Regions from separate parts of the Thermorudis peleae genome, predicted to be linked through region 2. Evidence: riboswitches for the same ligand, from Rfam matches in the RefSeq annotation. Region 2 holds a riboswitch; the other holds the start of a gene.
What was found. A riboswitch is a leader RNA that binds a small molecule or an ion and turns the genes downstream of it on or off. The one in region 2 is predicted to bind S-adenosylmethionine.
Positions count from the first base shown of each region.

Region 1: it holds a riboswitch for S-adenosylmethionine, as region 2 does, so the genes downstream of both, metX (homoserine O-acetyltransferase MetX) here and metE (5-methyltetrahydropteroyltriglutamate--homocysteine S-methyltransferase) in region 2, are expected to answer to the same signal.

Region 1 is NZ_JQMP01000003.1:1,289,081-1,296,433, forward strand. Features, by position in the region: gene N675_RS08880 (ABC transporter permease) at 1-433, opposite strand, end outside; gene N675_RS08885 (peptide-binding protein) at 511-2,322, opposite strand; gene N675_RS08890 (hypothetical protein) at 2,684-3,268, opposite strand; SAM riboswitch class I at 3,576-3,681, shown strand; gene metX (homoserine O-acetyltransferase MetX) at 3,833-4,960, shown strand; gene N675_RS08900 (homoserine dehydrogenase) at 4,967-5,971, opposite strand; gene asd (aspartate-semialdehyde dehydrogenase) at 6,272-7,324, shown strand.
Region 2 is NZ_JQMP01000003.1:821,664-829,016, forward strand. Features, by position in the region: gene N675_RS06800 (hypothetical protein) at 47-562, shown strand; gene N675_RS06805 (class I SAM-dependent methyltransferase) at 592-1,455, shown strand; SAM riboswitch class I at 1,506-1,606, shown strand; gene metE (5-methyltetrahydropteroyltriglutamate--homocysteine S-methyltransferase) at 1,683-3,977, shown strand; gene N675_RS06815 (FAD-binding and (Fe-S)-binding domain-containing protein) at 4,053-7,025, opposite strand; gene ispH (4-hydroxy-3-methylbut-2-enyl diphosphate reductase) at 7,160-7,353, opposite strand, start outside.

The DNA.
Region 1 (7,353 bases), 470 kb from region 2:
TTGGAACGGCAAAGCCTGCTACAGCGCCAACTGTGGTGATCTGGTCGAACCAGGAATTACGCTTCACAGCAGCGAACACACCAATGGGGATTGAAACAAGGAGTGCCAAAAGGAGGGATGTACCGGTCAGCAAGAGCGTGTTCGGCAGCTTTTCCATGATGAGCTTGCTGACGGGTTGATAGGTCACCAGCGAGATACCAAGGTCACCGCGGGCAATGTTGCTCAGCCACTGGAAGTAACGAATGTAGATCGGTTGGTCAAGGCCAAGCTGATGACGGATTCGCGCAATATCTTCTGGCCGAATGCCCGGCTGGAATGCCAGGTCGGATAGCGGGCTCCCAGGCACAAGGTTGGCAATGGCGAAGGTCACGAAGGTAATGCCAATGACAATTGGGATGAGTTGAATGAGACGCCAGAGGATGTAGCGACCCATACGACGTGCCTTCCATTACGCAATCAGCGAGGCGAGGAGGGGATTCCCCTCGCTCGCCTCGCCATTGACCGCATGCACTAGCTTTCTACCCACCACTGATGGGCATTGAAGCGGTCGTCAACGGCATTCGGGAAGAGGTTATGGACGCGCTTGTTAACGACCGCGATTGCCTGCGGAAAATCGAGGATCGCGTTTGGCAAATCCTCCATAATGATGTTCTGCATCTGGGTGTAGAGATCCTTGCGCTTCTGGACATCGGTTGTCTTGATAGCTTCGTCGAGGAGTTGATCGACCTGCGGGTTACTGTACTTGTTCATGTTAAACCCGCCTTCGTAGGCCGAGCTCTTCCACATGGTGCTTTGATCAGGGTCGACATCCCAGACGAAGCCGACGAGGAACATTTCGAAATCCTTGCTACCGGTGATGCGGTTGAGGAAGGCATTCCATTCTTCTGTCTGCGGCTTGCATTCGACGCCGATCTTCTTCCACTGCTCTTGGAAGACGGCAACGTACTGTTCGCGAATCTTGTTGCCAGCATTGGTGTAGACCGTGAAGGAGAGCCGCTTGCCATTCTTCTGCCGGATACCGTCAGGGCCAGGTGTCCAGCCAGCCTGGTCAAGCAGTTGCTTGGCCTTATCCGGGTTGTACTCGTACTTCAGCTTGATCGCGTCAGGATTATATGCCCAGGAGAGAACTGGCATGGTGCCGACCGCAACCCGGCCGTAACCAAGCCGGATCGACTTGATCATCGCTTCGCGATCGAGAGCGTAGAGCAATGCCTGCCGAACTTCTTTCTCTTGGAACAGCGTCGTCTTCTGTGGGTCAAGCTGGTAGGAGTAGAACGTGAATGAGAAGGTGTCATAGACCACCACATTGAGGTTCGGCTGGCTCTTGATATCTTGCACTTGAGAAGGATCAATCCCACCGTAATCAATCTCACCAGTCTTGAGTTGCTGTGCGACAACGTTCGAATCAGGAACGACCTTGTAGATGTAGCGGTCAAGGTTTGGCTCGCCCTGCCAGTACTTGGGGTTCTTCACCAGCGTGATGTGGTCATCCTTGACCCATTCCTCGAACATGAACGGACCAGTACCGATGGTACGACCTTTCTGCCCAGTCGAGAATGGATCTTTTGCCAAATTTGCTGGTTGCACGTCTTTCAAGATGTGCTGAGGAATAATACCGTAGACCGTATTCGAGACAAGGAACGGAGCAGCTGGCGCATTCAGCGTGAACTTGATCGTGTGATCATCAACGACGTCTACCGACTTAACCCGTTCAGTCAATTCAGCAGTGCGCGGCGACTTGGTGTCCTTATTCATGAGCATGTCGTAAGTGAACTTGACGTCGTTGGCAGTGAATGGCTGGCCGTCTTGCCAGTTGATGCCCTTGCGAAGCATGAAGGTGTATGTGATACCGTCCGAGGAAATGTCCCACTTCTCTGCTAAACGTCCAGCGGGTAGCACAGTTTGGGGGTCAATAAAGATCATGCCTTCAAAAATGAGCCCGGATACGGCACCCGATGCGGTGTCACTGACAAGAACGGGATTCAGGGTCTTCGCGTCAGCGAAGCTCCCTTCAATCAGAGTGCCACCTTTGTGCTTCGCTGGCTCAATGGTGAATTTCTGCCCAGTCGCTGTTGCCGCAGCCGAAGGTGTCGCGCCGGCCGTCGCCGCAGCGGTTGGACTCCCCATGCTTGTGCCACCAGTCGTTGGCGAAGCCTGCTGGGCCGGCGCTTTGGTTGCTTGAGCCGGAGCAGCCGTTGGTGTGGCATTGCCGCCCCCGCCGCATGCCGCAAGGAGCGCTGCGCCGGAGACCCCTACGCCGAGTGCCAAGGCTCGACGCAGCATTTGTCGTCGGGTCAAGGGACCCCGCAAAAATTGCTGCACCTGGTTTCCCTATTCCATCGTCGGCTGTCCTTTCCTTCCTCACTCACGTGCCAATCCAACTGACTTCCACTGCGACATACCGATCGACAACCGCGGCGGCTCTCCTCCTCTCCATTGCTCTTACGTACCCCATGAAAAAAGCCGCCGTTACGGCGGTAATGCACTACGGAAACACAAACAGAAACCCGTATAGGGCGAGCAAAATGGGAAAGCGCAGCGCGAAGATGTGAGCAAATCTTCCTTGAAGCTGCCGTGCACCTTGCACTGGTATCCGTCTGTCCTTCTCCAGCCATATATTGCAGCGGCTAGCCAGCGCAAGTATAGCTTATGTCAGCTCCGATGACAACCCTTCTGACACCATTTAGATCAAACGACCGGGAAGTCGGCGGGCAGCGTCTTGGAACGCTTTGGCGTCGTGTGGCGCAAGTGCAGCGATTTGCCCAATGAGCGTGTTAATGCGAGCAATGGCGTCGAGGAGATACTGGTCTGGTGCATGCTCTTCAAGGCCACGGCTGTGGTCAAGTGGGTCACGCCAGAGCTCGAAAGGGCGCCCTGGAGCAGTTGAGGGGCGAACTAACGCTGCGAACGGGCTGGCGGCGTCTTTGGCCTCGAGCCACCAGAGCCAGCCTTCTTCCGGTTGGGCCGCTTGGTCAAGCAGGTCAAGAGTACGGCTTGGGGCTTCAACAGAACGGAACCGCTCGCGAAGGTTACGCCGGGAGAGACGTGAGGCTGGCAACGGCTGAGGAAGGAGCAAGTTGAGGCCATGGAGTGCGGCCGTCAGCGCTTTGAGCGCCTGATCAATGCCAGCACAGATAGCTGCTTCGACGCGCACCTGATCTTTGGCCTCAATTGCCATCGCTGCCTCACGAGCGTGGTAGCGTGCTCCTTCCAGCCGCAGGTGAGCCTGTTGTTGCGTCGGTAGCTTTTCGAGTCCGCTGTTGTTCATGGGTAACCTCCTCCCGGCATCATAGCCCCTCAGTATGGTCCGAACAACAACGTGTTTGCAAGGGTGAACACTGTATTGTCTTCTCCTGCTTGGCGGACGTGCCTGCGCCTGGGCGTAGTGACGTGCCGAAAACGAGGGCAGTGGTGGTACAGTGCCGGAAGGACTGCCAAGCGCAATCCCGTACATAACGTGCCTCCAAACTGCTCTTGCTGAGCTTTGTAATAGCAACGGCGCCATGTTACCGCAGACGCTCTTGACATCGTGGTATTCTTCTGCTATCCTGATCGGCAACAACGCAAGAGGCCGGCGCTCATCAAGAGCGGTGGAGGGAACGGCCCGACGAAACCCGGCAACCAGCGCGCCAGCGCCAGGTGCCAATGCCGGCGGAGTGCAGAAGCTCCGCACGATGAGCGCCGAAAAGAATGCCCTCCACCTTTGTGTGGAGGTTTTCTTTACTCCCTCCACCACAACCAGTGATTACTCGACGGCGATTGCGCTGTGCGAGGGGAGAGTTTGTCGCACATCCCATATTTGGATGGTGCATTGGAGGGAGCAGACGCACCGATGACCGTAACAGCTGTGACCGCCCCGTGTATTACAACACCAACGATTGCCCGCATTGCGACGCCGGATAATCCCTTCGTTACTGAAGGAGGGGCTGTTCTTCCTATCGTTGACATTGCTTACGAAACCTGGGGAACACTGTCACCAACCCGCGATAATGTGGTGATTGTCGCCCACGCATTGACGGGCAACAGCCATGTTGCGTCCCACGGCCTAGGTGATGAGCCAGGTTGGTGGGAGCCAATGGTTGGCCCTGGGGCGCCGATTGATACGAACCGCTACTTCGTGATCTGTAGCAATATCCTCGGCAGCTGTTATGGCTCGACTGGCCCCCGCTCGATTGATCCGCTGACTGGCCGCCGCTATAACCTCCGCTTTCCCAAGATCACTGTCCGGGATATTGTGAATGCCCAAGCACGGTTGCTTGACCTCCTCGGCATTCAGAAAGTCTTTGCTGTGGTCGGTGGCTCCCTTGGAGGCATGCAGGTGCTCGAGTGGGCAGCGATGTATCCCGAGCGCGTCGAGCGCATTATCCCGATCGCTGCATCTGGCCAATTCAGCGATCAAGGCATTGCATATAACGAAGTGCAGCGGCGTGTCATCATGCTCGATCCTGCGTGGAACAACGGAGAATATGAGGATGGTCAGGGACCGGCAACGGGTCTAGCGATTGCCCGGATGCTCGGTGTCATCACCTACCAGTCTGATGAACTCATGACGGCGAGGTTCCATCGCCGCGAAGAGGCGCGGTATACCGCATGGCCAGAATTTCTCGGCCGGTACGACGTTGAGGGTTATTTGCATTACCAGGGCGAGAAGCTCGTCCGGCGCTTCGATGCCAACAGCTACCTCTATCTGACACGGGCGATGGATTCACACGACCTGGGCCGGGGACGCGGTGGCTACGATGCCGGCCTCGACCGCATCACCGCGCGCGTGCTTGCCATTGGCATTCGCTCCGATATCCTCTTCTGGCCAGCGCAAATCCGCGACATGGTTGAGCGGCTGGCACGCCTTGGCAAAGACGTGACCTATTGGGAGCTTGATTCTCCCAATGGCCACGATGCGTTCTTAAAGGACTTTGACCAGATTGGTCCAGTGATTGCCGCGTTCCTCAGTTGTCCGTAAGGCGGCCTATGCTGGCGCGATCGCCGGCGTTAGTGCGCCGCCAAACCGGATTGCATCAAGCACATCGCTCACGATTGCACTCGCCGTCGGTAGTGGGCCTGCGCCTTGTCCGTAGAGGACGACAGTGCCGACGCGGTCGCCTGTTACCTCGATGGCATTAAAGTTCAGGCGCACGTGGGCGAGTAAGCTATCGCCCGGGACAAACTCCGGTGCAACGCGGAGGCGCCAGGTGCCGTTTTCCTCAGTGGCCTGAGCCAAGAGTTTTATTACGCCGCCGCGACGGCGCGCTTCAGCAATTTCCTCCGGCGTGACCTGCGTTATCCCGATCCGCTCAATGTTCTCAGGATGGATCTGCTTCTTGGCAGCAAGCGATGCGAGAATCGCCAGCTTGTATGCTGCGTCGTAGCCTTCGACATCGGCTGTCGAGTCGGGTTCAGCGTACCCAAGACGCTGTGCCTCCTGCAGCGCCTCGTGATACGGAGTGCTGTGCTCAGCCATCTGCGTGAGAATAAAGTTCGTCGTGCCGTTAACAATGCCGCGAAGCTGGCTCACGCGGTTGGTCGCAAGGATTTGCCGAAGGCTCGCCATGAGAGGAATGCCGCCGCCGACGCTCGCCTCAAAGAGCAACGCGCGATTGTTCGCTCGTGCTATGGCGGAGAGGGCAGCGAAATGCTTCGCAAGCGCCTCTTTGTTTGCTGTCACGACATGCTTGCCGCGTTCAAGGGCTGCGTGCATGATACTGGCTGCTGGTTCCTCCCCACCGAGTACTTCAACGACAACGTCGACGTTGGGATCGGCGAGGGCTGGTTCGGCACTAGTGATTGCTTGTTCAGGGCGGAGTCCGGCTGCTTTGACCCGCTCGATCGACCGTGCCATCGCATAGCGGATCGTGAGCTGGATGCCAGTTTGCTCCGCGATCCGATCACTCTGCTCGTGAATCAACCGGACGACAGCGCGCCCGATTGTGCCGACTCCGAGGATTGCTAGGTTGACGGTTTTCAGTTGTTCCATTTCCAATCCTTTCACTGTGGTCCTTGACAACGTCATATTCTGTTGCTACAGTCAGCCTAACAACGACCTCCAGCGTATGAGCTGGACGGCGTGAACGCAAGAGGCGAGTATGCAACGTCGAATACTGATCCAGAACGGAACACAGTGGACTACTAAGCCCGCCGGCGATCAGGCGGGCGGTCACGGGTAGTGCGCGACCGTTTGCATGATCGGCCGGCAGAGGATGCCTCCTCTGCCGGCTTTTTCTGTATGGCGAGCAAGGCAGAGTTCGGGGTAACGAGGAAGTGGAAGGAGGATGGAATGCCAGACCGTCTTGATGTTGCCGTACTCGGAGCAACGGGCAGTGTTGGGCAGCGTTTTGTCCAGCTTCTGGCTGATCACCCCTGGTTTCGGCTCGCTGAGCTTGTCGGCAGTGAGCGCTCAGCTGGCAAGCGATACAGCGACGTCTGCGACTGGCGGATTAGCGCGCGGCCGCCCGAGAGCGTGCTCAACCTGCCAGTGAAGCACTACGAAGAGCCGCTGCAGAGTCCCATCGTCTTTTCTGCCTTGCCCGGTGGTGTGGCCGGGCCAATTGAAGAAGCACTCGCTCGCGATGGCAAGAAAGTGTTTACTAATGCTCGCGACCATCGCATGGACCCGGATGTGCCGTTGCTCATCCCCGAAGTGAACCCTGACCACGCGCGCGCGATTGAAGTGCAGCGGCAGCAGCGGGGATGGCGTGAGGGCTTCATCGTTGCCAACCCAAACTGCTCAACCATCCACCTTGTGCTTGCCCTCAAGCCGTTACATGACGCATTTGGTATCACGCACGGGATTGTGACGACGCTTCAGGCTGCCTCGGGTGCAGGATATCCTGGTGTGCCCTCGCTCGATCTGATCGACAATGTAATCCCCTTCATCGGAGGCGAAGAAGAGAAGATTGAGCGGGAAACGCGCAAATTGCTCGGACAATGGGATGGAGCCAAGTTCATTGATGCCGAGGTTACCCTAAGCGCTCATTGCAACCGCGTGCCCGTTCGGGATGGGCATCTCGAAACGGTGAGCGTGAAGTTCGCTCGCCACGCGACACCGTCTGACGTCGCCGAGGTGCTCGCATCATTCCGTGCGCAGCCACAAGAACTCGGCTTGCCAACTGCACCGAAGCAGCCAGTCGTTGTTCTCGACCTGCCAGATCGTCCTCAACCTGTCTTGGACCGCGACATCGAAGGTGGGATGGCTTCAGTCGTGGGGCGAATCCGCCCGTGCTCAGTCTTGGATGTGCGCTTTGTTGTGCTTGGACATAACACGATTCGGGGTGCGGCTGGCGCCTCAGTATTGAACGCCGAGCTTTTCTATCGCCAAGGGCTGCTGTAGGGTAGACGATACCGAGAAAGGTGGTGTGG
Region 2 (7,353 bases):
CTAGTGCTGTGGGGGTAGTTCTCGGCCTCTTTTGGAGGAATAGTCGATGGCACGGATCGTCATTACGATTGAAGGCGATTCTCAAGAAATTGAAGCAATTCAAGCGGTGTTGCAACGTCTGGCTGGGATGGCAAGTGGCGGAATTGAAGCAGAAGAGACCGTGGAACAGCCGCGGTCTTCAGGCGAGGAAGAAAGCTGGACGTTCGAGGAGTTTCAGCAGTTTTGGAGTCGATTGAAGGGCGGGGCTCGGCAAATTCTTGCCGAAATTGCGAAACGTCCTGAGGGCTATCCGATGACCGACCTCGAGCAGGCGCTAGGTTTGCCCGCTCGTGTCATTGGCGGACGACTCAGCTCAGTAGGCCATGCAATGCGCCGCTTTGAGCATAAGCGGGAACCGCTCGAGTTTCGCGCTGGCGGTGACGAAGGGGTTGGCCGACGCGTCTATATCATGCCGCCGGAGATCGCTCGCATGATCCGGCAGCTCGTAGCTGAGGAGCGCCGAGCTGGACAGGCCGGTGCGAATCAGGGCTCGAATGAAGCAGTCTCTGTCGCTGAACGGTAAAGCGCACACGGAATCGAGTGAGATAAGGGATGCACGAAAGCGAACAGTGGAAAACGATACGCGAGGCGAACCGTCGCTCGTGGAATGCGGCGACCTTGGTGCATCAGCAACATAAGGCCACGCTGCAAGAGCAACTTCGCTCGGGTATTGGTACGCTCCACGCTGAAAAACGCGCACTGCTCGGAGATGTTTCGGGTAAACGGATTGCCCATCTTCAATGCAATGACGGTGTCGACACGTTGAGCCTTGCGCTTCTTGGTGCAGAGGTTGTCGGCGTCGATATAAGTGACACGGCAATTGCGACTGCGGAGGAATTGCGCCAACGTCTTGGCATTCCTGCCACGTTTGTCCGTGCTGATGTGTATGACTGGCTACCGCAGGCGCAACACAATGGGCAGCAGTTCGATGCTGTCTTTGTTTCCTATGGAGTGTTTTGCTGGCTGCCTGACCTCCGCGCATGGGCACAGGGCGTCGCTGGCGTGCTTACTCCAAATGGTCGGCTTATTGCAATCGATTTCCATCCTGTGCTTGGAATGTTCGACGATGATTGGCAGGTGTGCTATCCCTATGCTGGGTTTGGTTCGTCGTCCCTCCTCGAGAATCCCGATGGTGTGGGTGACTATATCGGTTTTGAGGAGACCTTGCGTACTGGACAGGTTCCTACACAAACGTGGAAGAATGGTCGGCCGGCATATGAATTTGCCTGGGGGATTGGCGATATTCTCTCAGCGGTGCTTGGGGCTGGACTGCAGATCGAGCAGTTTACTGAGTACGCAGGATGCCCCTACGCGCTACGATCTGGAATGGTGTTGCGCGAGGAGCGCTGGTATCCGCCATCCCATGTTCCGCCCATCCCGCAGTTGTTTAGCCTCGTTGCGCGGCGAGTTGATTGACGGTTGAGGCAGGTCGTGGTATCGTGAGCCAGAACATTATGCGCTGATGACGCGCATTCCGAGTGGTGGAGGGAACGGCCCGACGAAACCCGGCAACCAGCGCGATCGCGCCAGGTGCCAATGCCGGCGGAAAGTTTCCGCACGATGCGCGTCTAAGGACGTGAGGATATTGGCTGGTAGTGCCCTCCACGGTTCTGTGGAGGGCACATTGTGTATGGGGGTGCAGCATGGCACAAAGTTCGACTCTTGGCTATCCACGCCTTGGCAAGCGCCGGGAGCTCAAACGTGCTCTTGAAGGCTTTTGGGCAGGGACCCTTGATGAAGCGCAGCTGGTAGAGACGGGCCGGGCAATCCGCCGAGCGATGTGGCAGGTGCAGCAACAGGCTGGCATTGACTTGATTCCCTGCAATGATTTCAGCTTCTATGACCACGTTCTCGACGCTATTTGCCTGGTTGGACTTGTTCCCGAGCGTTTTGGCCCGCGTGAGGAAACGGTGAGTTTGTCAACCTACTTTGCCATGGCACGGGGAGCCGAAGGTATTCCAGCGCTTGAACTCACGAAGTGGTTCGATACGAACTATCACTACCTCGTCCCTGAATTTCAGGGACCTGAGCCTGCACTGGCGAGCACGAAGCCGTTTGATGAATTTGTCGAAGCGACAACGATGCTTGGCCGTGCAGCAAAGCCTGTGCTGCTTGGCCCGGTCTCCTTGCTTCTGCTCGGGAAGCATCATTCACGACCGCTCGCTGATCACCTTGCTGCACTTCTACCCATCTATGCACGCGTCCTCGAGCGCCTGGCAGATGCAGGCGCCGAGTGGGTGCAAGTTGATGAGCCCGTCCTCGTCCAGGATCGTACTGCCGAGGAGCTGGCCCTTGTCCGACAAGCCTATCGAATGCTTGGATCACTCTCTCATCGTCCAAAGCTTCTCGTGCAAACCTACTTTGGCAGTCTCGATGTTGAGAGTTGGCACCTTGTGACAGCCTTGCCCATTGAAGGGATTGGCCTTGACTTTGTTCGTGGGACAGAGAATCTTTCACTGCTCAATGAGCACGGATTCCCTGCCGGGAAAGTCCTCGGGGCTGGTGTGGTCAATGGTCGCAATATCTGGCGAACGAATTTGGTTGAAGCACTGGAGTTGCTGGAGGAGCTAGCTGAGCACGTTGATCCTGCTCTGCTCTGGGTACAACCGTCGTGTTCCCTGCTCCACGTTCCACACGATGTGCGACTCGAGGAGCACTTGCCGGAAAACGTGCGTGCACTCCTCGCGTTTGCTGAACAACGGCTAGAAGAGGTCGTGATCTTAACACGTGGGATCAATGAGGGCCGGTCAGCGATTCTAGCTGAGCTTGAAGCAAACGCCGAGTATTTCCGCCTTGGTCTTGATGCCAGCCAGCTCTACCACCGGCCAACACGAGAGCGTATCGCTGCCTTGAGCGAGGATGATTTTCGCCGTCGCTCGCCATATAACGTGCGTGCACCACTCCAGCAGGCACGTCTTCAACTGCCCCTCTTCCCCACGACAACAATTGGCAGTTTCCCACAGACACAAGATGTGCGGACCGCTCGTGCGCGCTGGCGCAGTGGGAAGTTAAGCGATGAAGCGTACTGGCAGTTTATTCGCGAGCGCATTGCCGACGTGATTCGCCGGCAGGAAGAAATCGGCCTCGATGTACTCGTACATGGCGAGTTTGAACGGAGTGATATGGTCGAGTACTTCGCGGAGCAACTTGCCGGGTTTGTCTTAACGGAACATGCCTGGGTGCAGTCCTATGGCAGTCGTGCTGTGCGCCCACCCATTATCTTTGGCGATATCTATCGCCCTAAGCCGATGACGGTCGACGTCAGTCGCTATGCACAATCGCTCACGGCAAAGCCAGTGAAAGGTATGCTGACTGGGCCAGTAACGATTCTCAACTGGTCGTTTGTCCGGGAAGATTTGCCACGACGCGAAGTTGCCTATCAGATTGCGCTGGCGCTCCGCGATGAGGTACGTGATCTTGAAGCTGCGGGAATCCAGGTTATTCAAATCGATGAGCCGGCGCTCCGTGAGGGGTTGCCGCTACGGCGGAAGGATTGGGATGACTACCTTGATTGGGCCGTGAAGGCGTTTCGTCTTGCATCTTCAGGTGTGCGGGATGAAACACAAATTCACTCTCACATGTGCTACAGCGAGTTTAACGACATCATTGCAGCTATTGATGCGTTGGATGCGGACGTGATTTCAATCGAAAATAGTCGAAGCCAGGGAGAATTGCTGCGTGCGTTTCAGGATTATCGCTACCCACGTCAAATTGGCCCCGGCGTCTATGACGTGCACTCAGCACGCGTGCCAAGTGTTGATGAGATTGAATCGTTGCTCCTCCGTGCTGCCGAGATTCTGGATCCTCGCCAGCTTTGGGTCAACCCTGACTGTGGGTTAAAGACGCGTCGGCCCGAAGAGGTCTGGCCCTCACTGACGAATATGGTTGAGGCCGCGCGACGCATGCGGGAGCGCTATCTCGCCCGTGTCGATGCCTAGCAACGTGCTCCTTCAGCGTGTAAAGTAGCGAGGGCGGGGAGTTCTCCCCGCCCTCGACTATGTTCGGCCGCTCGGTTATTCGGCCGCAAGCGCCACCCCCGTAGGCTCTGCGGCTGATTGGACAGCTGGCTCGAGACGACTCGCAAGGACCTCAACAACGTGTACTGGGCGGCGTCCAGTAAAGTGCGCAATTTGCTCTCGGCAGGAAACACCAGCGACAGCGATTACGGTGTCTGGTGCTTGTGCTGCAACTTTCGGGAAGAGTCGCTCTGCTCCAATCTTGCGAGAGATCTCATAATGTTCTGTTTCATAGCCAAATGAGCCAGCCATGCCACAGCAACCTGCGCCGCTTTCCTCGACCGTGCACCCTGCTGCGCGCAGCACCTGCAGCGTTGGTCCAACTCCAATAAGTGCCTTCTGGTGACAATGCCCATGGAATAGGACGTGTGGGCCAGCTTCTGCTTTCCAGGGTAGCTGCACCCCGTGCTGCAGTTCACGCGCAAGAAATTCATCAATCATAAAGCTCTGGCTTGCAATGAGTTCAACATCTGGCGAATTTGGCAAAAGATCGCGGTATTCATCGCGAAACGTGAGAATGCAGCTTGGCTCAGTGCCAACAATCGGGATACCGGCTCGGGCGTATGGCGCAAGAAGCGCAACGTTCTTGCGTGCATTGGTGCGTGCCTGCTCAACTAATCCCTTGGAGAGCATCGGCCGGCCGCAGCAGGCGCGGCGCTCGACAAGGATGACACGATAGCCCGCTGTCTCAAGGACAGCAACTGCCGCTCGGCCGATTTCCGGATAGTTGTATGTAGTAAAGGTGTCATGGAAATAGACGACTGGGCCGCGAGTACCATCACCGCGTGGTATATGGACGTTGCGGAACCACGCGTCAAATGGTTGCCGAGCAAGATGTGGCAGTGACCGTGCGGGATGAACGCCAATCAGCCGCTTGCCGAGATTGCCAAGTGGGCTATGGAGCACCAGGTTCGCAATGGGCGCCACCGGTGCGCCAAGCTTGTTTAGCGCGTGAATATTGCCGAAGAGACGGGCGCGCAATGGTGTGCCATGCTCGGCGTAGTAGTGCGCCAGGAATTCGGTTTTGATCTTCGCCATGTCCACGCTGGAAGGACACTCAGTCTTGCAGGCTTTGCAAGACAGGCAAAGATCGAGCACTTCATAGGTGCGCTTATCCGTGAAATGCTGGGGAGTAAGCACGCGACCTGCAAGGGCATTGCGAAGCGCGTTGGCCCGGGCTCGCGTCGTATCACGTTCGTCGCGAGTCGCCATGTACGAGGGGCACATGGTCCCGCTACCCAGTTTGCGACAGACCGCTGCACCATTGCACATTTCAATTGCTCGAGCAAACCCGCCTTCTCGTTCAAAGCTCAGGTGCGTCTTGATGTCAATGGTGTGGTAATCAGGGCCGTAGCGCAGGTTCTCAGTCATCGGCGGGCAGTCAACGATCTTCCCCGGATTGAGGAGATTCTGGGGATCAAAGGTGGCCTTCAATTCTTTCATACACTGGTAGAGCGTCGGGCCGAAGAGCCGAGGATTTAACTCGCCACGCGCGAGGCCATCGCCATGTTCGCCACTCATCACTCCGCCAAAGCGCACAGCAAGTTCGGCTGCGCCTTCGGTAATGGCGCGCATGGCCTGGACGCCTTGAAGCGTCTTAAGGTTAATAAGCGGGCGAACGTGCAAACAACCAGCGCTCGCATGTGCATAGAAGGCGGCCTTGGTGCCATGCTCGGCGACAAGGCGGTTGATTTCCGCCACATACTCTGCGAGGTGTTCAACAGGAACTGAGACATCTTCGATACAGGGTATCGGCTTTGCATCGCCCCGAACGCTCATCAGAAGGCCCAGGCCTGCTTTGCGAACTGCCCAGACATCGGCCTGGCGCCCAGGATCAAGAATGACGAGCGGCTCCTCGGCGAAGGTGACCCCCGCGAGATGATGGAGTAGACGTTGTGCTTTATCCTGCAGCTCAGCATCCGATTCACCATAAAATTCGACAACAAGGACTGCCTGTGCGTTGCCAGTAATGAAGGCAATCTTCTGTGCGTAGCCTGGTTGTTGCCGGGTGAGGGAAATAAGCATGCCGTCCATCAGCTCAATTGCTGATGGTTCACATTCCAGCATGCGAGGAACGAGCGCCATCGCCGCAACAAGATCGTCGAATTGGAGTAAGACAAGCCCTGTCTGCTTAGGACGTGGGACGAGGTTGAGCGTGTACTCCAACCCAACCGCAAGCGTTCCTTCTGAACTGGCAAGCAGTCGAGCGGGATTGAAGCGTTCGGCGATTAACTCCTTCAAGCTGTAGCCACTCGCCCGACGCCAGTGCCGAGGGTAATCGCGGACGATTGCTTCACCATAGCGCTCTCGGAGCGCAAGCAAGTCGCGGAGGAGTTGTCCCTCTCGGGTGGACAGGCGCGCACGGTGCTGCAGGTCTTCGTCAGAAAGTTCACGGAGCGTGAGCTCATGACCATCGGCGAGAAGGACGTGTGCGTCGATAACATGATCACTCGTCATGCCGTAGAGGATTGAGTGAGCGCCCGATGAATTGTTCGCCACAACACCGCCGATTGTTGCTCGATCGCCGCTGGATGGATCAGGACCAAACATCAGCCCATGGCGACGCAGCTTGGCGTTGAGTTGCGCCAAGACAATGCCAGGTTGGACACGGACACGGTGGCTCGTTGTGTCAAGGTCGATAATCTGATTCAGATATTTGGAGAAATCAATAATGAGTGCGCGGCCGACGGCTTGTCCGGCGAGACCACTCCCACCGCCGCGGGGAATGACCGGGACACCATATTTCGCTGCAAGCTCAAGCGTTCCCCGAACATCGTCGTAGGTCTTTGGGATAACTACGCCATAAGGTTCGATCTGGTAGTTACTTGCGTCGGTGCTATACAGCATGCGGCTGTAAAGGTCGAATCGAACCTCGCCATCAAGACGCCACCGTAGTTCCTGCTCAAGCGTGTGCAGCGTGTCGGCGTCGACCGCCGGCATCGTTGCCGTGCTCGCTGCCTGGATGCTCACTTCGCCTGCCCCTTTCATGTCAAGGCGAATTATCGGTGCCAAGCAAGCGGCGCGATGCAGCTTGCCTGGATGCTGTTGGTATCAGTCTACAACGGTGTGCTGGGCTATGGATGCTCAAGCGACTAGCGTAAGTCCTAAGTCAGAGATGCCATTTCATCGTCGATCTCGCCGATATCATGCTGTGAGGGCCAGACTGGACGCGCGTAGCCAAACGCTGCAAGCCGGTCAATGACAGCGGTAATGACATAATCAGGCGTTGATGCCCCAGCGGTAATACCGATGATGCGTGCATCGCCGAGAAGCGCTGGGACGATTTCATCAGCCTGTT